DNA from 3 places in the Streptomyces sp. NPDC096323 genome. Region 3 is predicted to be linked to each of the others. Evidence: riboswitches for the same ligand, from Rfam matches in the RefSeq annotation. Region 3 holds a riboswitch; each other region holds the start of a gene.

Region 1 (7,940 bases), on a different contig from region 3:
GGCTGACGGGGACCGCGTGACCGGGGGGTGTGGAGCCGCTGTGCCGGGCACCCTTCACCACGACCACCGGCTTCACGGCCGCGGTCCGCCGGGCGAGCCGGGTGAACTTGCGGGGGTTGCCGAGCGACTCCAGGTACAGCAGGGCGACGTCGGTGTCCGGGTCCTCGAACCAGTACTGCAGGAAGTCGTTGCCGGAGATGTCGGCGCGGTTGCCGGCCGAGATGAAGGTGGAGAGCCCCGCGCCTCGCCGGTAGAGCCCGGAGAGCAGGGCGATGCCGATCGCGCCGGACTGGGTGAACAGGCCGATGCGCCCGGGGGCGGGCCGCTCGGGCGCGAGGGAGGCGTTGAGCCGGACCGCCTCGGAGTTGTTGATGATGCCGAAGGCGTTCGGGCCGATGATCCGCATGCCGTACGCGCGCGCCTGGCGCACCAGTTCGCGCTGGCGCTCGCGGCCCTCGGCGCCCCACTCGGCGTACCCGGCGGACAGGACGACGAGTCCCTGGACGCCGTGTTCTCCGCAGTCCGCGACGGCCTCGGGCACCCGCTCCGCCGGGACGGCGACGACGGCGAGGTCGACGGATTCACCGATCTCGCCGAGGGAGCGATGGGCGGGCACGCCGTCGATCGTGGCCTGGTCGGCGGCGAAGGCGCGGTTCACGGCATAGGCGCGGCCGGTGAAGCCGGCGCCCAGGAGGTTGCGCAGGACGGTGCGGCCGACGCCGCCGGGGGTGCGGCCCGCGCCGATGACGGCGACGGAGCCCGGGGCGAGCAGCCGCTGCACGGAGCGGGCCTCGGCGCGCTGTTCCCGGGCGCGCTGGACGGCCAGCGACTCGGCGGTCGGTTCGAGGTCCAGGGTGAGGTGGACGGCGCCGTCCTCGAAGCTGCGCTGCTGGGTGTAACCGGCGTCCCGGAACACCTTGATCATCTTGTTGTTGGCGGGCAGCACCTCGGCCGCGAAGCGGCGGATGCCGCGCTCGCGGGCGACGGCCGCGATGTGCTCGAGCAGGGTCGAGGCCACGCCCCGGCCCTGGTGCGCGTCCTGGACGAGGAAGGCGACCTCGGCCTCGTCGGCCGGGGCCGTGGCGGGCCTGCCCTGCGCGTTGATCCGGTCGTAGCGGACGGTGGCGATGAACTCGCCGCCCACCGTGACGGCCAGCCCCACCCGGTCGACGTAGTCGTGATGGGTGAAGCGGTGGACGTCCTTGGCGGAGAGCCGGGGGTAGGGGGCGAAGAAGCGGTAGTACTTCGACTCGTCGGAGACCTGCTCGTAGAAGCTGACCAGCCGTTCGGCATCGTCCGTGGTGATGGGCCTGATGCGCGCGGTGCCGCCGTCGCGGAGCACCACGTCCGCCTCCCAGTGATCGGGGTAGGCGTGATGCGGACTCTGCTCCGGAGAGGGCTGCATGGCCAAAGCGTACGGCTCCGCCAGCGGTCGCGTGGGTGCCGGGGCGGGGGCAGTGTGAGGGTTGCCGGGCGACGGTGCGGCGTGGTGGGAAGGGGGCGGCGGGTCGGCCGGAGCATCGCGCACTGCATGAGAGACTGGTCTAGACAACCATTGATTCGTGAAGGGCAGAACCATGGCTGAGCGCCGCGTCAACGTCGGTTGGGCCGAGGGCCTGCACGCCCGCCCCGCTTCCATCTTCGTCCGTGCCGCCACGGCTTCCGGCGTCCCCGTCACCATCGCCAAGGCCGACGGCAACCCGGTGAACGCGGCCTCCATGCTCGCCGTGCTCGGTCTCGGCGCGCAGGGCGGCGAGGAGATCGTGCTCGCCTCCGACGCGGACAACGCCGAAGCCGCCCTGGACCGCCTGTCCAAGCTGGTCGCCGAGGGGCTCGACGAGCTTCCGGAGACCGTCTGATCCCGTCGGGTCACGCACTGCGGGAATTCCCGCGCGAGAGCCGCGGCACCCTTGACGGGGAGCCGCGGCTTTTTCGTACGGACACATGCGCTCGCGTCACCGCACGGCTCCGCCATCAATGAATTCGGGCAGCGAAAAGAAAGCCCTGCGGAATGCCTATTCTTTGTATACGGCGCAATTGTTAATGCCGGCCGCTCGGGGTGTTTACGACATGTTGCGAAGTCCTCACCCGGGCGGCGTCCGGCCGGCCGGGGCGGCGCAGCCGGTACGCGGCGGTGGCCCGCTCGGCGTGCTGGGCGGTCAGCGCCCTCGCCCTCTCCGCGTCGCCGCGCGCCACGGCGTCCACGATCGCTCCATGCTCGGCCCAGGAATCGGCCGGACGGGCCGGCTGCTCGATCGTGTACATCCAGGCGGTCTTGTGCCGGAGCTGGGTGAGCAGCGCGATCAGACCGGGACTGCCGGAGGCCTGCGCGAGGGTTTCGTGGAACCAGCCACCCAGGGAGCGCAGGTCCTCGCCCTCGCCCCGGCGGGCGCGCTCCTGACCGAGCCTCACCAGGCCGCGCAACACCTTGAGGTGCGCGTCCGTGCGGCGGTGGGCGGCGCGGGCCGCGCCGAGCGGCTCCAGCAGCGTCCGGACCTCCAGGAGGTCGGCGGCCTCCTGCTCGGTGGGCTCGGCGACGCAGGCTCCGGCGTGCCTGCGGGTGACCACGAATCCCTCGGATTCCAGGGTGCGCAGCGCCTCCCGTACCGGGACGCGGGAGACCCCGTACCGGCGTGCGAGCACCTCCTCGGTGAGTCGGCTGCCGCGTTCGTAGACACCCTGGACGATGTCCTCACGGATTGCCGTGCATACCGAATGCGCCGGAATGCGCATGTCCGAACCTCCGCCTTAATCCCCGCGAAACGCGGCCGATCGACGCCTGCCCTGCGACTCTATTGCAATGCGGTCGCATTTCCGACGGCGGGTGGAAATTCATGAATATCTTTTGGTCTCCGGCCACCCGGGCACACCGGTGCGTGCAGCCCTCCGGTACGCGGAGACGGCGAAGACCCCGGCGTGATGCCGGGGTCTTCGAGTCTTCGGAACGGCTGTCCGGGGATCGGCTGTTCCGGGTGGGTCAGGAGGGTCAGACGAAGACGCCGTGGGCGCGCAGGTAGGCGACCGGGTCCATGTCGGAGCCGTACGAGGGTGTGGTGCGGGCCTCGAAGTGGAGGTGCGGGCCGGTCGAGTTGCCGGTGGAGCCGGAGAGGCCGATCTGCTGTCCGGCGCCGACGCTCTGGCCGACGGACACGCCGATCGACGAGAGGTGGCCGTACTGGGTGTACGTGCCGTCCGTCATCCGCAGCACGATGTTGTTGCCGTATGCCCCGCCCCAGCCGGCCTCGACGACCGTGCCCGAGCCGACGGCGACGACGGAGCTCCCGGACGCGGCGTGGAAGTCGATGCCGGAGTGGCTTCCGGAGGACCAGAGCGAGCCGCTGGACTTGTAGCCGGTGGTCACGTACGAACCGGCGACGGGAAGCTGGAAGGCGCCGAGCCGGGCGCGTTCGGCGGAGCGCGCGGCGCGGGCGGCGCGCTCACGGGCCTCCTCGGCGCGGGCGACGGCCTTCGCCCTCGCGGCGGCCTTCGCGGCGGCCTTGGCTTTGGCGTCGGCCTTCGCCTTCGCGGCGGCCTTCGCCTTCTTGGCCTCGGCCTCGGCCTTCTTCTCGGCGACGTCGGCCTGGTGCTGCTGCGCGTCCGCCTGCGCCTCGATCCGGTCGGCGAGCACGTTCTCGATGGCGATGACCTGGGTGAGGCCGGTCTCGCCGGCGGCGGGGGTCTCGGTGTCCGCGGCGAGGGCCGGCGAGGCAAGTCCGCCGATGACGCCGGTGGTGGCCAGGGTCGCGATGCCGATGGCCTTCGCGCCGCTGCGCGTCAGACGGCCCGGGGCACGGTGCTTCCCGGAGGCACGGGTGAACGCCATGAAGTGGCTGGTCCTTTCCTTCCTTCTCGCCTACCGGGTTAGCTGACGGGTTCGGAGCAGGAAGGTCTCCTACGGATCCACCCGCCTCGTACGAGGCGCGGGCATCCGATTCACCCCAGGGACTGCGTGGGTCCCCGGCTCCCCGGGCTCGCGCCTGACGGGGACTCGGCGATGACTGCCCGGTACGTCGCGGATGCGGCATACGAGTGACGGACAGCGGAGCCGACGCTAGGCGGGGGCGCTTGCCCGCACCAAACGGACAGGCCGTTTTGTCGTGTATCCCACAGGGCAGACAGGCAACCTCTCCCGCAAAGCGGGCAAAAGGGAAGACCCCGACGGAGTCCGCTCCGTCGGGGTCTTCCTTTTGCCCCGGTATCAGGGGAAGTGGCCGCGGCCGTCAGTTCAGCCGTCAGCCGGTAACGACCGACACCTCACCGATGCCGAGGGCCCTGACGGGCTCCGCGATCTGCGAGGCGTCGCCGACCAGGACCGTGACCAGCCGGTCGCCCGGGAAGGCGTTGACCACGGCCGCGGTCGCCTCGACCGTGCCGGTCTCCGCGAGGCGCGCGTACAGCTGTGCCTGGTAGTCGTCCGGGAGGTGCTGCTCGACCTGGTCGGCGAGGGTGCCCGCGACGGAGGCAGCCGTCTCGAACTTCAGCGGGGCGACGCCGACGAGGTTCTGCACGGCCGTCTCGCGTTCGGCGTCCGTCAGCCCTTCGGCGGCCAGGGTCCGCAGGACCTTCCACAGGTCCTCCAGGGCCGGGCCGGTGGACTCCGTGTCCACGGAACCGCTGATGGCGAGCATCGCGGCACCCGTCGCCCCGGACGCGGAGCCCGGGGCCGAGGAGCGCAGGACCTGGGCGAAGGCCCGTACGCCGTAGGTGTAGCCCTTCTCCTCGCGCAGCACCCGGTCGAGCCGGGAGGTGAGCGTGCCGCCCAGGCAGTACGTGCCGAGCACCTGGGCCGGCCAGACGCTGTCGTGCCGGTCCGCGCCGATCCGGCCGATCAGCAGCTGCGTCTGCACAGCGCCGGGGCGGTCCACGATCACCACGCGGCCCGTGTCGTCGGCGGTGATCGGCGGGACGGGCCAGGGCTCGGCGGTGTTGCCCGACCAGTCCCCGAGGGTGTCGGCGAGCAGCGCGTCCAGGTCGATGCCCGTGAGGTCCCCGACGACCACGGCGGTCGCGGTCGACGGACGGACGTGCGCGTCGTAGAAGGCGCGCACGGCCGCGGAGTCGATCCGGGCCACGGTCTCCTCGGTGCCCTGGCGGGGGCGCGACATACGGGCCGTAGCCGGGAAGAGTTCCTTGGAGAGCTGCTTGGCGGCACGGCGGGCCGGGTTGGCCTGCTCGTGCGGGATCTCGTCCAGCCGGTTGCCCACCAGCCGCTCGATCTCGCTGTCGGTGAAGGCGGGAGCCCGCAGCGCCTCGGCGACCAGGCCGAGCGCCTTGGCCAGCCGCGAGGCCGGAACCTCCAGGGAGACCCGGACGCCAGGGTGGTCGGCGTGGGCGTGCAGGGTGGCACCGCAGCGTTCCAGCTCGGCGGCGAACTCCTCGGCGCTCTGCTTGTCGGTGCCCTCGGACAGCGCTCGGGACATGATCGTGGCGACCCCGTCCAGGCCCTCGGGCTCGGCGTCCAGAGGGGCGTCGAGGAAGATCTCGACGGCGACGACCTGCTGGCCGGGGCGGTGGCAGCGCAGCACCGTGAGGCCGTTGGGCAGGGAGCCGCGCTCGGGCGCGGGGAAGGCCCATGGCCTGGCCACGCCGGGGGCGGGCTGCGGGTGGTACTCCATCGGAACTCCAGTCGCGGCAGCGTCGGTCACTTGTCCGCTCCTTCGTGCGCGTCGGTGTCGGTGGCGGCGTCCGCCTCTTCGGCGGCCTCGGCGGGCGCGAGCGGCTCGTAGACCAGCACGGCCCGGTTGTCGGGCCGCAGCTGGGCCCTGGCGGCCGCCTTGACCTCCTCCGCGGTCACGTCGAGCACCCGGTGCACGGCTGTCAGGGCGAGCTGCGGGTCACCGAACAGCACGGCGAACCTGCACAGTTCATCGGCGCGGCCCGCGACCGTACCGAGGCGGTCCAGCCACTCGCGCTCCAACTGGGCCTGGGCACGCTCCATTTCTTCGGGCGTGGGGCCTTCCTCGGCGAACCGGGCCAGCTCCTCGTCGACCGCGGTCTCGATCTGCGCCACCTCGACGCCGCCGGACGTCTTGACGTCCAGCCAGCCGAGCGAGGGCGCGCCCGCGAGCCGCAGCAGCCCGAATCCGGCCGCGACGGCCGTCCGGTCGCGGCGGACCAGGCGGTTGTGCAGCCGGGACGACTCGCCGCCGCCCAGCACGGTCAGTGCGAGGTCGGCCGCGTCGCACTCGCGCGTGCCGTCGTGCGGCAGCCGGTAGGCGGCCATCAGCGCACGCGCCGGCACCTCCTCGCGGACCTCCTCGCGCAGCTGGCTGCCGATGATCCCGGGGAGCGTGCCGTCGCGCGGCGGCTGCTTGCCGTCGTGCGAGGGGATGCTGCCGAAGTACTTCTCGATCCAGGCGAGCGTCCGCTCGGGGTCGATGTCGCCGACGACGGAGAGCACCGCGTTGTTGGGCGCGTAGTACGTACGGAAGAAGGTCCGCGCGTCCTCCAGTGTCGCCGCGTCCAGGTCGGCCATCGAGCCGATCGGGGTGTGGTGGTACGGGTGGCCCTCCGGGTAGGCGAGGGCCGTCAGCTTCTCGAACGCGGTGCCGTACGGCACGTTGTCGTAGCGCTGGCGGCGCTCGTTCTTGACGACGTCACGCTGGTTCTCCATGGACTCGTCGTCGAGCGCGGCGAGCAGCGAGCCCATCCGGTCGGCCTCGAGCCACAGGGCCAGCTCCAGCTGGTGCGTCGGCATCGTCTCGAAGTAGTTGGTCCGCTCGAAGCTGGTGGTCCCGTTGAGGGAGCCCCCGGCGCCCTGCACCAGTTCGAAGTGGCCGTTCCCCTTGACCTGGCCGGAGCCCTGGAACATCAGGTGCTCGAAGAGGTGAGCCAGGCCGGTGCGTCCCTTGACCTCGTGGCGCGAACCGACGTCGTACCAGAGGCACACCGCGGCGACCGGGGTCAGATGGTCCTCCGAGAGCACCACGCGCAGGCCGTTGGCCAGACGGTGCTCGGTCGCTGTCAAGCCGCCGGAGCCGGCCTCGGCTGTGGCCGTGTGACCCATGGGCATGTACGTCCCTTCGATCGCGATACTGGATGCTGGTTTCGAGAAGTTGATGCGAGACCTGCCACTGTAAGCAAGCGCACCGGCACCTGGCGAAGTTCCCGTGTCGCGAAAGTTCGCGGGAAAGAGGGTCCCGGGCACCTCGGGACGGGGTGCGGAACGCCCTTTGGGACGGGTCGAGGTCCGGGTTGTCAGTGGGGCGGTCCACAATGGTGCGCGTCAGAACCTGAGGTTGCCCGAACAGAATCCGTGAAGGAGTCGCAGCAGCGATGGCCCGCCGCAGCACGAAGACCCCGCCGCCGGTCGACTTCGAGGAGAACATCCTCGACATCGACGTCGTCGACGAAATGCAGGGCTCCTTCCTCGAGTACGCGTACTCGGTGATCTACTCACGGGCCCTGCCGGACGCCCGTGACGGCATGAAGCCGGTGCACCGCCGCATCGTGTACCAGATGAACGAGATGGGCCTGCGCCCGGACCGCGGCTTCGTCAAGTGCGCCCGCGTGGTCGGCGAGGTCATGGGCAAGCTGCACCCGCACGGCGACGCGTCGATCTACGACGCGCTGGTGCGGATGGCCCAGCCGTTCTCCATGCGGCTCCCCCTCGTCGACGGACACGGGAACTTCGGCTCGCTCGGCAACGACGACCCGCCGGCCGCCATGCGGTACACCGAATGCCGGATGGCCGACGCGACGTCACTGATGACGGAGTCGATCGACGAGGACACCGTCGCCTTCCAGTCGAACTACGACGGCCAGGAGCAGGAGCCGGTCGTCCTTCCGGCCGCCTATCCGAACCTCCTGGTCAACGGGGCGACCGGGATCGCCGTCGGCATGGCCACCAACATGCCCCCGCACAACCTGGGCGAGGTCATCGCGGCCGCCCGGCACCTCATCAAGCATCCGGGCGCGGACCTGGAGACCCTGATGCGGTT
Region 2 (7,940 bases), on a different contig from region 3:
GTACCCGCGCCGCGACGCCGGACCGTCACCAGGTCCGTACGCGCGGCCTGGGCTGCAGCCGTTTCCGTGGAGGCGGCCTTCGTCGAAGCGGCCTCCGCCGGAGCGGTCTCCGCTTCCGGGCCGTCGCCGCAGGGCGCGCACCCGCCCGCATGCGATCCGCAGCCGGCGCCCGCGTCCACCCGGTGGCCGGGCAGCGTCGTCGTGCCCGCGCCCTCCACCTCGAAGCCGGCGTCCGCGATCATGTCGAGGTCGGCCTGTCCCGCCTGGCCCTCACTGGTCAGATAGTCGCCCAGGAAGATCGAGTTGACGAGATGCAGGGCCAGCGGCTGCATCGTACGCAGATGCACCTCGCGCCCGCCCGCCAGCCGTACCTCCACGTCCGGGCAGACGAACCGGACCATCGCCAGAATGCGCAGACAGCGCTGCGGCGTCAGATTCCACTCCTTGGCCAGCGGCGTGCCCTCGAAGGGAATCAGGAAGTTGACGGGCACCGAGTCCGGGTCGAGCTCGCGCAGGGCGAAGACCACGTCGACCAGGTCCGAGTCGCTCTCGCCCATCCCGGCGATCAGCCCCGAACAGGCGGAGAGCCCGGCAGCCTGCGCCTGGTGCACCGTCTCCACCCGGTCGGCGTAGGTGTGGGTGGTCGTGATGTCCCCGTACGTCCCCTCGGACGTGTTGAGGTTGTGGTTGTACGCGTCGGCGCCCGCCGACCGCAGCCGGTCGGCCTGGCCTTCGGAGAGCAGACCGAGGCAGGCGCACACCTCGACGCCCTCGTTCTGTTCCTTGATCGCCTCGATGGTCTGCGACACCCGGTCGACGTCCCGGTCGGTCGGGCCCCGGCCGCTGGCGACCAGACAGACGCGCTTGGCGCCCCCGGCCACTCCGGCGGCCGCCGCCTTCGACGCCTCGTCGGGCTTCAGCCACGTGTACTTCAGGATCTCGGCCTTGGATCCCAGCCGCTGGGAGCAGTACGAGCAGTCCTCGGGGCAGAGCCCGGACTTCAGGTTGACCAGATAGTTCAGTTTCACCCGCCGTCCGAACCACTGACGGCGCACCTTTCCGGCCGCGGCCACCACGTCGAGCAGTTCGTCGTCGGGGGTCGCCAGTACGGCGAGCGCTTCTTCACGGGTCGGCAGCTCGCGCCGCAGCCCCTTGTCCACCAGCGTGTTCAGGAGGTCCATGGCGATGATCCTGACGCACGGCACCGCTCCGAGCCAAGGAGGAACCGGACAACAGAGCCCGCAGAGGGTGTGTGCATGGCCACACCCTGCCCGGCCGCGCCCCCGGTTAGGGTCTGTGAGCTGCCTACAAAAGGGACCCGCCCATGTCCTTCGCCCCGTTCGATTGGATCGACGAGGAGGCGCGCCGCCGCGCGGACGCCGGACTCGTCCGGACGCTCCGGCCGCGGCCCGCCGAACCGGAACTGCTGGACCTCGCGAGCAACGACTACCTCGGCCTGACCCGGCACCCGGAGGTGACCGCCGCGGCGGCCGAAGCGGCGCGCCGCTGGGGCGGCGGCGCCACCGGCTCCCGGCTGGTCACGGGGTCCACCGCGCTGCACGCCGAGCTCGAACGAGAACTGGCCGATTTCTGCGGTTTCGAGGCGGCCCTGGTGCTTTCCTCCGGCTACGCCGCCAATCTCGCGGCGCTCACCGCCCTGACCGGCCGGGGCGCGCTGATCGTGTCGGACGCGGGCAATCACGCCTCGATCGTCGACGGCTGCCGGCTGTCGCGGGCCGAGACCGCGGTCGTGCCGCACGCCGATCCGGAGGCGGTGCGCAAGACCCTGAGCGCGCACCGGGGCCGGTCGCTGGCGGTCACCGATTCGGTCTTCTCGGTCGACGGCGACGCCGCGCCTCTGGCCGAACTGGCCGACGCCTGCCGCGCGGAGGACGCCGCCCTGCTCGTCGACGACGCGCACGGCCTCGGAGTGCTCGGGGACGGCGGCCGGGGCGCGCTCGCCGCGGCCGGCCTGGCCGGCGCCGAAGGCGTCGTCGCCACACTCACCCTTTCCAAGTCCCTGGGCAGCCAGGGCGGGGCGGTCCTCGGTCCGGCCAGGGTCATCGACCACCTGGTCAACACCGCCCGGACGTTCATCTTCGACACCGGGCTCGCCCCGGCCGCCGTGGGCGCCGCCCTGGGCAGCCTGCGGCTCCTGCGGCGTGAACCGGCACGCGCCGCCAGGGCCCGTACGGTCGCGACCGCGCTGTACGGGCAGCTGACCGCGGCCGGTTTGACCGCGGTCCGTCCCGACGCGGCGGTGGTCTCGGTGCGCGCGCCCTCGGCCGAGGCCGCCGTGCGCTGGGCGGCCGACTGCCGTGCGGCCGGCATGGCGGTCGGATGTTTCCGGCCACCGTCCGTACCGGACGGCATCTCCCGGTTGCGGCTGACGGCGCGCGCCGACCTGACGGACGAGCAGATCGCGCACGCGGTGGGGATCGTACGGCGGACCGCGCCGGCCGGCTGACCCGCCGGGGAACCGCCATGCCGGAACGCCGGAACGCCGGGCCGTCGGCTCAGCGGACCGAACCGCCGTTCAGGGCGGTGACGAAGGACGTCCAGGCCGCGCCGGAGAACTGCAGAGGCGGCCTGGATACGTCCTTGGAGTCACGCACGGCCAGTCTCCGGCCGCCGAAGCGCGCGGTCTCCACGCAGTTGTTCATTCCCGTGCTGCGGCTGCTGCGCCGCCAACGTAACGCGTGCTGTGCGAGGCCATCCGGCATGACGCCCCCCTCGGGCAGTCAGGGTCACCGACCGTCGCTCATTGCGGCGATCAGGTCCAACGAGTGCTCCGGCGACAGCGCGTGTGCCTGCAAGGTGCGGAAGGCCGAGCTGTACGCCTCAAGGTCTTCTTTCCGCTCCAGGTAGAGGCTACTCGTCAAATGGTCGAGAACGACCACATCCAGATCAGAGGTGTTCGGAAAGGAAAAGATAACGAAAGGTCCGGTGAGGCCCACATAGCCGCCCACCGAGAAGGGCAGCAATTGGAAGCACACGTGCGGGAGTTGGGCCACCCGGCTGAGGTGCCGCAACTGCTCCCGCATCACCCGGCGGCCGCCGACCCCGCGTCGCAGTACCGCCTCGTCCACCACCGCGCTCAGCCTCAGCGGAGGGTCGCTCCGCAGGACTCCCTGCCGCGCCAGCCGCACTTCCACCAGCGAGTCCAGCTGTCCGACGGGCAGTCCGTCGAGTGAGGCCCGGGTCACCGCGCGGGCGTAGTCGGCGGTCTGCAGGAGACCCGGCACCACCGACGTCTCCAGGGTGCGGGCGGTGCGCGCCTGTGACTCCAGGCTGATGAAGTCGCGGTACTGCGGCGGGATGAGACCGCGGTACGCGTGCCACCACCCCGCGCCCCCACCGCCCGCCGAACCCGCGAGCGCCTCCAGGACCTCGCGCAGCGTCGGGTCGTCCGTGCCGTACACGTCGAGCAGCCGGGCCACATCGCGGGGCCGGACTCCGCTCACGCCGGTCTCGATCCGGCTGACCTTCGACTGGTGCCAGCCGAGCAGACGAGCCGCGTCCCGGCTCGTGAGTCCCGACGCGTGACGCAGACTCCGCAGCTCCTCCCCGAGCTTGCGGCGTCGCACCGCGGGGCCGTGCCGCATGGGGCGCCTCCCTCCCACTCCCGCCGAGCGGACAGTGTGCCGCCCTTACGGGGCATCCGGGGCAGAGTTCACCGCTTTGAGCGACAGATATATGCATATCTTGGTGGATCGTCGTTACAGAAGGCAGCATCAGTGGCAATCTGGCGCGAAGCACAACCCGGACCATCGATCGCGGGGTCGCTTCCGGGTGGGAAAGGGACGGCTCGCCATGGCAGACCATCAAGAAGCAAGCGTCACTCTGCCGAGCGAGCCGGTCTCGGTCTCCGCGGCCCGGAGGTATGTGGCACAGGTACTGGCCGAATGGGGACTGCCCGCGGGTACGGACACGGGCGAGACCGTCCGGCTCATCGTCTCGGAGCTCGCGACCAACGCGGTCCAGCACACCTTCGGACAGTCGCCCACCTTCACCGTGGATCTCCGCCTGGAGCGTGAGGAGCAACTGCGCCTCGGAGTGACGGACAGTCACCCCCGTCGGCCCCAGCGGCTCCCGGCGGCCGTGCAGCAGGACAACGGCCGCGGCATGGTGATCATCCGCTCGCTGGCCAAGGAGTACGGGGGCCGGCTGACCGTCACCCCCACCCCGGACGGCGGAAAGACCGTCTGGATCGCGCTGCCCTGGCACGTGCCCGTATCCGTACCCGTCGAGCACTGACGCGCCTCCGCCCCTGCCCGGCGAGCGCCGCACTCGCCGTCACTGTGACGCCGCGGCCCGCCCGAATCCGCTGCGCAGCAGAGCCCGCAAGGTCGCCGCCGCGGCGCTCGTACGGTCTCCGCGGTGCACCACCGAGATCGTCCGGCGGAACGAGGCCGGATCCAGCCGGCGGACGGACAGCGGCGTCGGCGACATCGCGGCCACCATCTCGGGAACCACCGCCATTCCGATGCCCGCACTCACCAGAGCGCACACCAGCGCATAGCCGGGGGACTCGCAGACCACCGCGGGCAGCGCCCCCGCCTCGGCGAGTGCGCTCTCCACCCCGCGACGCGGCGGATGCGTGGGCGCGCTGCTGATCAGGGGCCGGCCCGCGAGCTCCGTCACCGGGAGCCGCCCGCTGCCGTCGGCCAGAACCTGCCCGGCGGCCGTGATCAGCACGAGTTCCTCGACCAAAAGCGGCTCGGAGACGACACCCGGGGGCGGCGGCGACGCGGGGGCGGGCTCATAGGCGTGGCTCAGGGCCAGATCCACCTCGCCGGCCGCGACCGCGGCCACCCCGCCCGGCGGCTCGTAGTCGGTGACGACCAGTTCGACGTCCGGGTGCGCCCGGCGGAACGCGCTCAACACCGGGGGCAGCAGATGGATGCCTGCGGTGGTGAAGGTGCCGACCCTCAGGCGTCCGCCGGAGAGTCCGGCCAGGCCCGCCAGTTCGTGGCGGGCCTGCTCCATCTCGTCGAGGACCCGCCGTGCGCGCCCCGCGAGAAGTTCGCCCGCCGCTGTCAACCGGGCGCCCCGGTGATGCCGTACCAGCAGCGGCGCCCCCGCCTCCCGCTCCAGTTTGGCGAGCTGCTGGGAGAGCGCCGGGGCGGTGTAGCCCAGGCGGACGGCGGCCCTGGTGATCGAACCGGCCTCGGCGACCGCCACCAGCGCCGCCAGCCGTGTGGGGTCGTACATTAAGCGTTCCTTTTGGCAGGCCCTAGAGATTGCAAGTACATGCTAAAGGCTCTCCAGGTCCAGAGTGGAGCCCATGGACACCCAACTGACCGCCTTCGTCGGAGTCGCCGCTGCCATGGTCGCCCTGCCGGGCGCGGACTTCACCGTCGTCGTACGCAACGCCCTCGCCTCGCGCGCGGCGGGGGTGGCGACGGCCCTCGGGGTCGCCGGGGGTCTTCTCGTCCACACCGCGCTCGCCGTGGCGGGCCTGGCCGCCGTGCTCGTGGCGGTGCCCGCGCTGTTCCGCACCGTCCAGGTCCTGGGCGGTGCGTACGTGCTCTACCTGGGCCTCAGCGCCCTGTACGCGGCCCGGCGGCGCGGCGCGCAGGGGGCGGAGGCCGGGCAGGACAACGGGCACGATGAGCGGGCCGCGAGGGGAACCGGGCGCGCACTGCGCCAGGGGTTCCTGACCAACGCGCTGAACCCCAAGGCGCCCGTACTCTTCCTCAGCCTGCTGCCGCAGTTCGTCCCGGCCGGGGCCGCCCCCCTGCCCAGGACGCTGCTCCTCGCCGCGATCGTCGTGCTGATGGCGCTGATCTGGTTCCCGGCCGTGGCGCTCCTGGTGGACCGCCTCGGCCGGTGGCTGCGCCGGCCGCGTACCGCCCGGGCGATCGAGGGCGGCAGCGGCGCGGCACTCACCGCACTGGGACTCGTCCTGGTGACGGGCCCGCTGCTGCACTGACGCGGGCGCGCGCTCGGGTACGGGGGAGTGGCTTCAACGGACCCGTCCGTAGGAGACGCTCCTCGTCCAGATCTTCTCCAGGCGGACCACGGCCCCGGTCTTGGGCGAGTGCCAGATCTTGCCGCTGCCCGCGTAGATGCCCACGTGGTAGATGCTGCGGCCGGAACGGAAGAAGACCAGATCGCCGCGCTGTCGTTGGGAGGGCGAGATGTGGCGGGTCTTGTTGTACTGCTGCTGGGCCGTGCGCGGGAGTTTCTTGCCCGCCTTCTTGAACGAGTACAGCGTCAGCCCGGAACAGTCGAAGCGGCTCGGTCCGGTGGCGCCCCACCGGTAGGGCGCCCCCTTCTTCGACGCGGCGATGTTGAGCGCCTTCATCGAATGCGTCGCGGCCTGGGCGTCGGTCGCGGCGCCGGGAACGAACAGCGTGCCGCCGACGGCGGCGAGAGTCATGGCCGAGGCCGTAGTGGCCCGGGCAAGCAGAGACGGGACATGAACCTGCGCAGTCATGCGCAACCCTTCGTCAGCCGCCTGTGAAGGATGACCTGTCGGGTTCGGGCCGGCGAAGTGGCCCGGCCGCATACGCGGCTTCACCCCGAGGGTCGGCCGGAAATCCGGTCGGCCCGTTGTGCTGGGTCCTCCACTCCTGCCGATCCACTCCTGTCGACCAGGCATCCGGACGGCGGCAGGACTCGGCGTCCGCCCGGACCGCCCCGCCGCGGTGGCGGGGGCTTGTCGTCCCAGGGATCTTGACTCACCGCGTGCCGGATTTCCGAGGTGAAACGGCGATATGTGACCCTCGTCACGAATGACCTGTTCGGGTGGCGAGATGCCCTCCGGGGCGCTGTCGCCATGCGTCGACCGATGCCGTACCAGCGACGTAACGGCAGATCTCACCCACGGTCCGGCTCGAAAGCGCAAATCGAGCTGTCCCTCGTGCGAAGTAGCGCCTACGCCGAACGAGGGAGAGAATTCGGTCGCCGCGTCGGGCGTGTCGGCCGACGGGCTGATCAACGTCGGGCGTGCCGCCGACAGACCGGTCAACTCGGCGGGTCGGGCGGCAGGGCGACCCGCCGCGAGCGCCGCTCGCCGTCGAGAACACGCAGCGCCCTGGTCAATGTGGCCGCGTGGATCCGGGATTCGCCCCGCTCGTGCATCAGTGCGAGCGCGTCCCGCAGGGCGGCCGCGTGCGAGGCCAGCGCCTGGGCGGCGCGCAGGGCGCTGTACGTGTCGCATCCGTGGGCCGGATTGATCCGGCCCACCTGGTCGAGGACTTGCAGATAGCGGTCGATGAACTCGCCCTCCGCGCGGGTCAGGGCGGGCAGTGGCGCGAACTCCGGTGGCTCCATCGCGGATTCACCGCGCCGGGTGCGGCGGGACGGACAGTCCGCGGTTCTGCACGATGTGGTCGATCAACCCGTAGTCCTTGGCGTCCTCGGCGTCGAGGATGAGATCGCGCTCGGTGTCCGCGGTGATCTGCGCGGCGGTGCGGCCGGTGTGACGGACCAGCATGCCGGTCAGCGTCTCGCGCATCCGGTCCAGTTCCCGGGCCTCGATCTCCAGGTCGGACGGCTGCCCCTGTACGGGCTCGGCGAGTTCGGGCTGCTGCACGACTACGCGGGCGCCCGGCAGGGCGTGCCGTCGGCCGGGCGCGCCGGCTGCCAGGAGCACGGCCGCGCCGGCGCCTGCCTGGCCGAGGCAGAAGGTCTCCACCTCGCAGGTGAGGTACGCCATCGTGTCGTAGATGGCCGTCATGGCCCCGAACGACCCACCCGGGGAGTTGATGTAGAGCTGGATCGGCCGGTCGGGCGCGTCGTGTTCCAGGTACATGAACTGGGCCACCAGGTCGGTGGCCGCCGTGTCGTCCACGGGCGTGCCGAGGAACACGACGCGTTCGGCCAGGAGCTTGGAGTAGGGGTCGAGCGTGCGGGTCCCCTGGGACGTGCGCTCGGTGAACTCGGGCAGTACGTAGCGGGCAGCGGGGCGGTGCATGGCGGGCCTCTCCTCC
Region 3 (7,940 bases):
AGCGACCAGGCCGGCCACAGCGGCACGTACGACTCCTCGCAGTGGGACACGGGCGCGCACCCCACGGCCGCGTACGGCCACGCCGCCGCCGACTACACGGCCTACACCGAGCAGCCCCAGCAGAACCAGCAGAACCAGCAGCAGCACCCGTACGACACCGGCTCCCCGTACGACACCGGCGCGACCTGGATCCCGGCGGACGGCGGCTACGGCCCCACGATCCCGGCCCAGCACCCCGCCCCCGACTCCTCCGGCCAGTGGGACACCACCTGGCAGCAGAGCGGCCAGTGGGCCGACGCCGGCACGACGGGTTACGACACCGGTGCCTACGACGCCACCGCCTGGAACACCGGCGCCACGCCCGGGTACGAACAGCAGACCGGGCACACCACTCCGCAGCAGGCTCCTCAGGAAGCACCGTACGAAGCGCCGGCCTCCTTCGACGCCTACGACCTCTACGAGCCGGAGCCGTACAGGACCGCCGAGTTCAGCCTCCCGGAGACGGACCTCGACGCAGAGACGACCGACGGGACCCACGGCACCGGCCCCGAGCCCGAAGACCACGCCCAGGACCACGAAGCCGCAGGAACCGCAGCCGAAGCAGCGCCGCCGGCCACCGGCCACCGCACCGCAGGCCGCCCCGTCACCCGCAGCGGCGGGCGAAGCCGCAGGCGCTCCCCCGCGAAGCGTTCCGCACTCCTCACCGTCGCCGTCCCCTCCGCCTGCGTGATGAGCGTGGCGGGGATCGCCGCAGCCTCCGTCGGCGGAATGGGCGGCGAGGAGAAGAAGGACGAGACCACGACGATGGCGGCCGCCGACCCCGGCACGGTCAAGCCCGTCGCGGCCAACAACAAGTTCGACACCCAGCTGGCCAACCTCAGCGCCGACGCGGAGAACTTCGCCGACCGCGCCAGCCGCACCCAGGAACGCATCGACCTGAAGGAGCGGCAGGCCGCCGAGAAGAAGAGGCGTGCGGCGGAGGCCGCCCGCAAGGAGGCCCTGCGCCCCAAGTTCGTCATGCCGGTCGCCAATCACCAGCTCAGCGCGTACTTCGGCCAGGCCGGCGTCAACTGGATGTCCGTGCACACAGGGATCGACTTCCCCGTCGACTACGGCACCCCTGTGATGGCCGCGACCGACGGCACCGTGCGCACGCAGTTCAACACCGCTTACGGGAACATGGCCATCGTCACCGCGGCCGACGGCACCGAGACCTGGTACTGCCACCTCAGCAGCACCCGGATCCGCTCGGGCTGGGTCAAGGCCGGTGACGTCATCGCGCACTCCGGCGACTCCGGCAACTCGACCGGCCCGCACCTGCACTTCGAGGTGCGGCCCGGCGGCGGCGCGGCCATCGACCCGCTGCCGTGGCTGCGCAGCCACAACGTCAACCCGAACTGACCGGCGCGCGCTCACGACGGCCGGGGCGGAACACCCCGGCCGGCCCGCGCCCCAGCGCTCGCGTGCCCCCGCGCCCCCGCGTCAGATCTTCTCGACCGGCGCGTATCGCAGCAGCAGCTTCTTCGGCCGCTCGTCGCCGAAGTCGACCGTGGCCTTCGCCTGGTCCCCGATGCCCTCGACCGCCGTCACCGTGCCCAGACCGAACTGGTCGTGGGTCACCCGGTCGCCGGCCACCAGCGTGATCGTCGGCTTGTCCGAGGTCCGCCGCGTCGCGAAGCCCGAGGGGCCGGAGCGTGCGCGGGACGCGGAGAGCGACGAGGTGATGCCCGATGTCGGGCCCGCCGCGGCCGCCATCGGGCCCTTGCGCTTCCACTCCAGGTGCTGGTCCGGGATCTCCTCCAGGAACCGCGACGGCGGGTTGTACGCGGGCTGGCCCCACGCGCTGCGCATCGCCGCCCGGGTGAGATAGAGCCGCTCGCGGGCACGCGTGATGCCGACGTACGCCAGCCGGCGCTCCTCCTCCAGCTCCTTGACCTGGCCCAGCGCCCGCATGTGCGGGAAGACGCCGTCCTCCATGCCGGTCAGGAAGACCACCGGGAACTCGAGGCCCTTCGCGGTGTGCAGCGTCATCAGCGTGACGACGCCGGAGCCGTCCTCGTCCTCGTCGGGGATCTGGTCGGCGTCGGCGACGAGCGCGACCTTCTCCAGGAATTCGGCGAGGGTGCCCGCGCCTTCGTCCTCCGCCCGCTCCTGCTCGAACTCGAGGGCGACGGAGGCGAGTTCCTGGAGGTTCTCGATGCGGGTCTCGTCCTGCGGGTCGGTGGACGCCTGGAGTTCGGCGAGATAGCCGGTCCGCTCCATGACGGCCTCCACGACGACCGCCGGTCCGGCGCCGGACTCCACGATCGTGCGAAGCTCCTCCATCAGCGTGTTGAACCGCTTGACGGCGTTGGCCGAGCGGGCCGCCATGCCGTACGCCTCGTCGACGCGGCGCAGCGCCTGCGGGAAGGAGATCTTCTCGCGCATCGACAGCGCGTCGATCATCGCCTCGGCGCGGTCGCCGATGCCGCGCTTGGGCACGTTCAGGATGCGCCGGAGCGGGACGGTGTCCTCGGGGTTGGAGAGGACCCGGAGGTAGGCCAGGACGTCCCTGACCTCCTTGCGCTCGTAGAAGCGCACGCCGCCGACCACCTTGTAGGGCAGACCGACGCGGATGAAGATCTCCTCGAAGACACGGGACTGGGCGTTCGTGCGGTAGAAGACGGCGACGTCGCCCGCCTTCGCGTCCCCGGCGTCCGTGAGCCGGTCGATCTCGTCGGCGACGAACTGCGCCTCGTCGTGCTCGGTGTCCGCGACGTAGCCCGTGATCCGGGCGCCGCTGCCGGCGTTGGTCCAGAGGTTCTTCGGGCGGCGGCTCTCGTTGCGCTCGATCACCGCGTTGGCCGCGGACAGGATCGTCTGCGTGGAGCGGTAGTTCTGCTCCAGCATGATCGTCGTGGCGTCGGGGTAGTCCTCCTCGAACTGGAGGATGTTGCGGATGGTCGCGCCGCGGAAGGCGTAGATCGACTGGTCCGCGTCACCCACGACGCACAGTTCGGCGGGGGCGTTCTCGGGACCGGCCGGGCCGACCAGTTCCCGTACGAGCGTGTACTGGGCGTGGTTGGTGTCCTGGTACTCGTCGACGAGGACATGACGGAAGCGGCGGCGGTAGTGCTCCGCGACGTCGGGGAACGCCTGGAGCAGGTGGACCGTCGTCATGATGATGTCGTCGAAGTCCAGGGCGTTGGCCTCGCGCAGCCGGGACTGGTACAGCGCGTAGGCCTGGGCGAGGGTCTTCTCGAAGCCGTCCGTCGCCTGGCCGGCGAAGGTCTCCTCGTCGATCAGTTCGTTCTTCAGGTTCGAGACCTTCGCCGTGAACGACTTCGGCGGGAAACGCTTCGGGTCGAGATCGAGATCGCGGCAGACCAGGGCCATCAGCCGCTTGGAGTCGGCGGCGTCATAGATCGAGAACGAGGAGGTGAAGCCGAGCCGCTTCGACTCACGGCGCAGGATCCGTACGCACGCGCTGTGGAAGGTCATGACCCACATGGCGTTGGCCCGGGGCCCGACGAGCTGCTCGACGCGCTCCTTCATCTCGCCGGCGGCCTTGTTGGTGAAGGTGATCGCCAGAATCTGGCCCGGGTGCACCCCGCGCTCGGCCAGCAGGTGGGCGATGCGGTGGGTCAGTACGCGGGTCTTGCCCGAACCGGCGCCGGCGACAATGAGCAGCGGGGACCCGGCGTGCACGACGGCCGCGCGCTGCTCGGTGTTCAGCCCGTCGAGCAGCGCGGCCGCGTCGATGACGGGCCGGTGGGCCCCGTCACGGTAGTACGCGTCGCGGGGCGGCGGGGGCCCGTCGAACACGCCCGCGAAGAGGTCCTCCGGCACCGCTTCGGGTGCGGAGTCCTCGGGGGGCGGCGGGGGCCCTTCCTCCGTGTGCTGGAGGCCGGCCAGGAAACTGTCGTCAAAGAGGCTGCTCATCGCCTCCCGAGTCTAGGGCGCCCCACTGACACTCCGGGGCAGAGTGACGAAGCACGCACCCAGCACCGCGCACACAGAGCGATCGGCGGACCGCACCGCGTCCGGGAATCCCGGTCCCCGCCTGCCCGCGGCACCCCGATCCGCCGAGGTCACGAAAATGTATCGGGCATATCGAACATCAACCTTCACAGCGGCACCATGGGTTGGCTAGCGTGCTCGTTCGGGCGGCCCGTACCCCCAGAGGCGATCCACGCCGAGCGGGCTTCCACGCCGAATCCGGGCTGTCCTTCAGGGGAGTCCGGAACCGGGGACCCACACGCATCACCGGGGTGAATCGGTCCGCAACCCCCACCAGGACCGTAGGGCAGCCTTCCGTTCCGCCCGAACCCGACAGCTAACCCGGTAGGCGGTCCACGGAAGGAGATGCCGGCCTTGGCATCGCATCGCAAACCGCGCACTCCCCTGCGCAGCTCCGGCCCCGCCGTCGGGCTCACGACGGCCGCCCTGGCGTCGGTGACCCTGCTGTCCTCGCAGAGCGCACTGGCCGCTCCGGCTCCCAAGCCCAGCATCGAGGACGTGCAGAAGAAGGTCGACGACCTCTACCGGCAGGCGGGCACCGCGACCCAGCAGTACAACCAGGCGAAGGAGGCGACGGCCGGGCAGCGATCCAAGGTGGACACGCTGCTGGACGACGTCGCCCAGCGCACCGAGAAGCTGAACGAGGCCCGCAGGACGCTGGGCACGTTCGCCGCCGCCCAGTACCGCGGCGGCACCCTCGCCCCGACCGCCACGTTCTTCCTGGCCGACGACCCGCAGTCGTTCTTCGACCAGACGCACCTCATGGACCGGATGACCGAGCGCCAGCAGCGCGCCGTGTCGGACTTCCGTACGCAGCAGGCGAAGGCGTCCAAGCAGCGGGCCGAGGCCGTGGCGAGCCTGGAGACGCTCACCGAGTCGCAGGCGACGCTGCGCACCAGCAAGCAGAACGTCCAGACGAAGCTGTCCGAGGCCCGCGGCCTGCTGTCGAAGCTGACCGCCGAGGAGAAGGCGCGGCTGGCCGAGCTGGAGCGCAAGAAGGAGGCGGAGGCCAAGCGCAAGGCGGCGGAACTGGCGAAGAAGCAGGCCGCCGCGAAGGCCGAGGCCCAGCGCGAGGCCGCGGCGGCCGAGGCGGCCGCCGAGGAGGCCGGCAGCGGCACGGGAACGGACACCGGGACAGGCACGGACTCGGGCACGGGCGCGGACGCCGACGCCTCGACCAAGGCGGACAAGGTCATGGCGTTCGCCGAGGCGCAGCTCGGCAAGCCGTACGTCTGGGGGGCGACCGGCCCGGCCTCGTACGACTGCTCGGGGCTCACCCAGGCGGCCTGGAAGGCGGCCGGCGTCGACATTCCGCGGACCACCTGGGACCAGGTGAACGTGGGCACCCGGATCGCCACGGCGGATCTGCAGCCGGGGGACCTGGTCTTCTTCTACGACGACATCAGCCACGTCGGCATCTACAAGGGCGACGGCATGATGATCCACGCGCCGAAGCCGGGGGCGAACGTGCGCGAGGAGTCGATCTACTACATGCCGATCTACGGGAGCGTGCGTCCCGCCTAGAAACGGCCCGCGGCAGGGGCGCCGGAGCCTGCCCTGCGGGGTTCGCGTGCCGGGTACCAAACGGCCGGCGGCAGGGGCGCCGGAGCCTGCCCTGCGGGGTTCGCGTGCCGGGTACCGTGCGGAAGGTGCCCGGCACCGGACGGGCAGCGCACACAGGACGAGCACCCTGCAGGAGTGAACGACCGTGAAGATCTTGGAGAGCGTCCGGGACCTGGCCACCCTCGGCACCTTCGGCCAGGCCAGGCTGTTCTCGGCGGCCTGCGCCGAGCGCACCGCGGGGGTGCTCCTGCGGTACCTCGCCGACGAGAGCCGCCCGGCGGACCAGGACACCTGTGTGGCCGCCCTGGAGCTTCTGTGGGAGATCACGCCGCCGGACGAGGACGTGGCCGCCGCCATGCACCGCCGGCTGAGCGTGCTTCCCGAACTCGCCCCGGAGCTCCGCCCGGACGGCCTCACGGCGGCGGCGGTGCTCGCGCTCAGGGCCTTGTTCGCCGGGGTGGCGATGCTCATCGACCAGGGCCCGGACGGCGCGGCCGGCCCCTCCGAGTCGGCGCGGGCGCTCGCCCGGGCACTGGACACGGGGGACGGCGCGACGGCCGCCGAGGAGGACGTGATCCAGGATCGGGACGTCGAGCGGATCATGGCGTGGAGTCCCGAGGAGCAGACGCTGCACGTCCACGGGCTGCGCGCGTCGGCCGCGGAGACGGGACGCGCGCGGCTGACCGCGGCGGAGGCCCGCTACGGCCTCGGCGACGGGGCGCCCGGCGGGCGGGAGTAGCGCCGTAGGCCTCCGGCCCCGGGAGCCGAGCCCGGCCTGCGCCTCAGGTCCAGAGCGTGGCGATGAAGATGTTCACGATCGTCAGTCCGCCGACCGCCGCGAAGAGGCCCTTGTCCACCTTCTCCTCGTCGCGCTTGACGTAGACGAGCCCGAGGATCACGACGAGGATCAGCAGCTTGATGCCGATCTTGACGTTGTTCACGGGGTGGTCGTCGGCCTGGTCGAGGCCGACCAGGGCGATTCCGGTGACGAGCATGGTCAGCGCGCCGTGCAGCATGGCCGGGACGAACCGTGCCGTGCCCGCCCCCATCGCCTTCATCTGGGTGAGGAAACCGCCCAGCAGGGAGGCGATGCCGATGATGTGCAGGGCGACGAAGACATCGATGAGTACGCGCATGGTTCCGCAGCCTAGCCGCGGCCATATCAGCACTCCGCGGCCAGGTGGTAGTGAGCGACTACTTGACCGTGAGATGTACCAATTGCCTGATTCTGGCGCAATTTTTCCGATCGCCAGGCGACAACGCAACGCCAAATTCACACAATAAGCGTCACTACAACTCTTTCCCGTGTCCCGGGTTTAGCGTCCCTATCCAGGTGACCGGCACAGGCCGATCCGTTCCCGGGCGGCGTTCCCCGGTCACCCCGCCGAGGTTCCGGCGCCGGGCCGCTCCCCCTGTTGGCGGCCCGCCTCCGGGCCGGGCGGGCCCGTCGGTAGTCCCCGGCGGGCTGTCGAGAGGAAGGACGCCCGCCCTCGTGGCAGCGCACCGGAAACCCAAGCAGCGCCGGTACACCGGCTCCGCTGCCCGCACCGCAGCGACGCTGGCCTTCGCCGGGGCCGCCACCGCTGCCGCGTTGCCGGGATCCGCGCACGCCGATCCGGCGCCGACCCCCGCCCAGGTGAAGGCCGAGGTGGACCGGCTGTACCGGGAGGCGGAGGTCGCCACCGAGCAGTACAACGGGGCCAAGGTGAAGGCCACCGCCGCCGAGAAGTCCGTGGACGCCCTGCGCGACGAGGCGGCCCGCCGGACCGCGCGCCTCAACGCCGCACGCGACGCGCTCGGTTCGTACGCCGCCGCGCAGTACCGCTCCGGCGGCCTCGACCCCGCCGTGCAGCTGGTGCTCTCCTCCGACCCCGACCAGTACCTCGAGCGCGCCTCGTACGTGGAACGGGCCGGGCAGCACCGCGCCACCGAGGTCCGCACCGTGCAGCGCCAGGTCGCGGAAGTGGCCCAGGTCCGCACCGAGGCCGCCGGTCAGCTGACCGAGCTCGCGAGCCGCCAGGCGGCCCTGAAGAAGCACAAGGCCACGGTCCGCACCAAGCTCGCCGAGGCCCGGCAACTGCTCGCCCGCCTCTCCCCCGCGGACCGCGCCTCCTACGACGCCTCGGACGGCTCGTCCGACGGCCGCGGCGGCGTCCACGCCGACCGCAGCGCCCCGCGCGGCTCGGAGCAGGCGCCCAACTCCCGTGCCGCCGAGGCGGTCGCCTTCGCGTACACCGCCCTGGGCAAGCCGTATGTCTGGGGCGCCACCGGCCCCTCCTCGTTCGACTGCTCCGGCCTGACGCAGGCCGCCTGGCGCTCTGCGGGCGTCTCGCTCCCCCGGACCACGTACACGCAGATCAACGCGGGCACCCGCGTAG

Evidence for each region. A riboswitch is a leader RNA that binds a small molecule or an ion and turns the genes downstream of it on or off. The one in region 3 is predicted to bind cyclic di-AMP.
Region 1: it holds a riboswitch for cyclic di-AMP, as region 3 does, so the genes downstream of both, ABTX18_RS30320 (M23 family metallopeptidase) here and ABTX18_RS15865 (C40 family peptidase) in region 3, are expected to answer to the same signal.
Region 2: it holds a riboswitch for cyclic di-AMP, as region 3 does, so the genes downstream of both, ABTX18_RS31030 (C40 family peptidase) here and ABTX18_RS15865 (C40 family peptidase) in region 3, are expected to answer to the same signal.

The regions. Positions count from the first base shown of each region.
Region 1 covers NZ_JBEOSI010000012.1:147,931-155,870, forward strand. The annotation lists gene ABTX18_RS30305 (bifunctional acetate--CoA ligase family protein/GNAT family N-acetyltransferase) at 1-1,405, opposite strand, end outside; gene ABTX18_RS30310 (HPr family phosphocarrier protein) at 1,578-1,859, shown strand; gene ABTX18_RS30315 (GntR family transcriptional regulator) at 2,041-2,733, opposite strand; gene ABTX18_RS30320 (M23 family metallopeptidase) at 2,987-3,823, opposite strand; cyclic di-AMP (ydaO/yuaA leader) riboswitch at 3,837-4,004, opposite strand; gene ABTX18_RS30325 (M16 family metallopeptidase) at 4,233-5,615, opposite strand; gene ABTX18_RS30330 (M16 family metallopeptidase) at 5,642-7,012, opposite strand; gene ABTX18_RS30335 (DNA gyrase/topoisomerase IV subunit A) at 7,276-7,940, shown strand, end outside.
Region 2 covers NZ_JBEOSI010000013.1:53,590-61,529, reverse strand. The annotation lists gene bioB (biotin synthase BioB) at 1-1,181, opposite strand, end outside; gene ABTX18_RS31060 (8-amino-7-oxononanoate synthase) at 1,325-2,467, shown strand; gene ABTX18_RS31055 (DUF397 domain-containing protein) at 2,517-2,723, opposite strand; gene ABTX18_RS31050 (helix-turn-helix domain-containing protein) at 2,748-3,605, opposite strand; gene ABTX18_RS31045 (ATP-binding protein) at 3,814-4,257, shown strand; gene ABTX18_RS31040 (LysR family transcriptional regulator) at 4,297-5,214, opposite strand; gene ABTX18_RS31035 (LysE family translocator) at 5,288-5,935, shown strand; gene ABTX18_RS31030 (C40 family peptidase) at 5,969-6,442, opposite strand; cyclic di-AMP (ydaO/yuaA leader) riboswitch at 6,446-6,616, opposite strand; gene ABTX18_RS31025 (hypothetical protein) at 6,973-7,281, opposite strand; gene ABTX18_RS31020 (ATP-dependent Clp protease proteolytic subunit) at 7,289-7,924, opposite strand.
Region 3 covers NZ_JBEOSI010000005.1:230,058-237,997, forward strand. The annotation lists gene ABTX18_RS15855 (peptidoglycan DD-metalloendopeptidase family protein) at 1-1,401, shown strand, start outside; gene pcrA (DNA helicase PcrA) at 1,483-3,921, opposite strand; cyclic di-AMP (ydaO/yuaA leader) riboswitch at 4,180-4,346, shown strand; gene ABTX18_RS15865 (C40 family peptidase) at 4,345-5,523, shown strand; gene ABTX18_RS15870 (hypothetical protein) at 5,708-6,301, shown strand; gene ABTX18_RS15875 (hypothetical protein) at 6,345-6,698, opposite strand; gene ABTX18_RS15880 (C40 family peptidase) at 7,055-7,940, shown strand, end outside.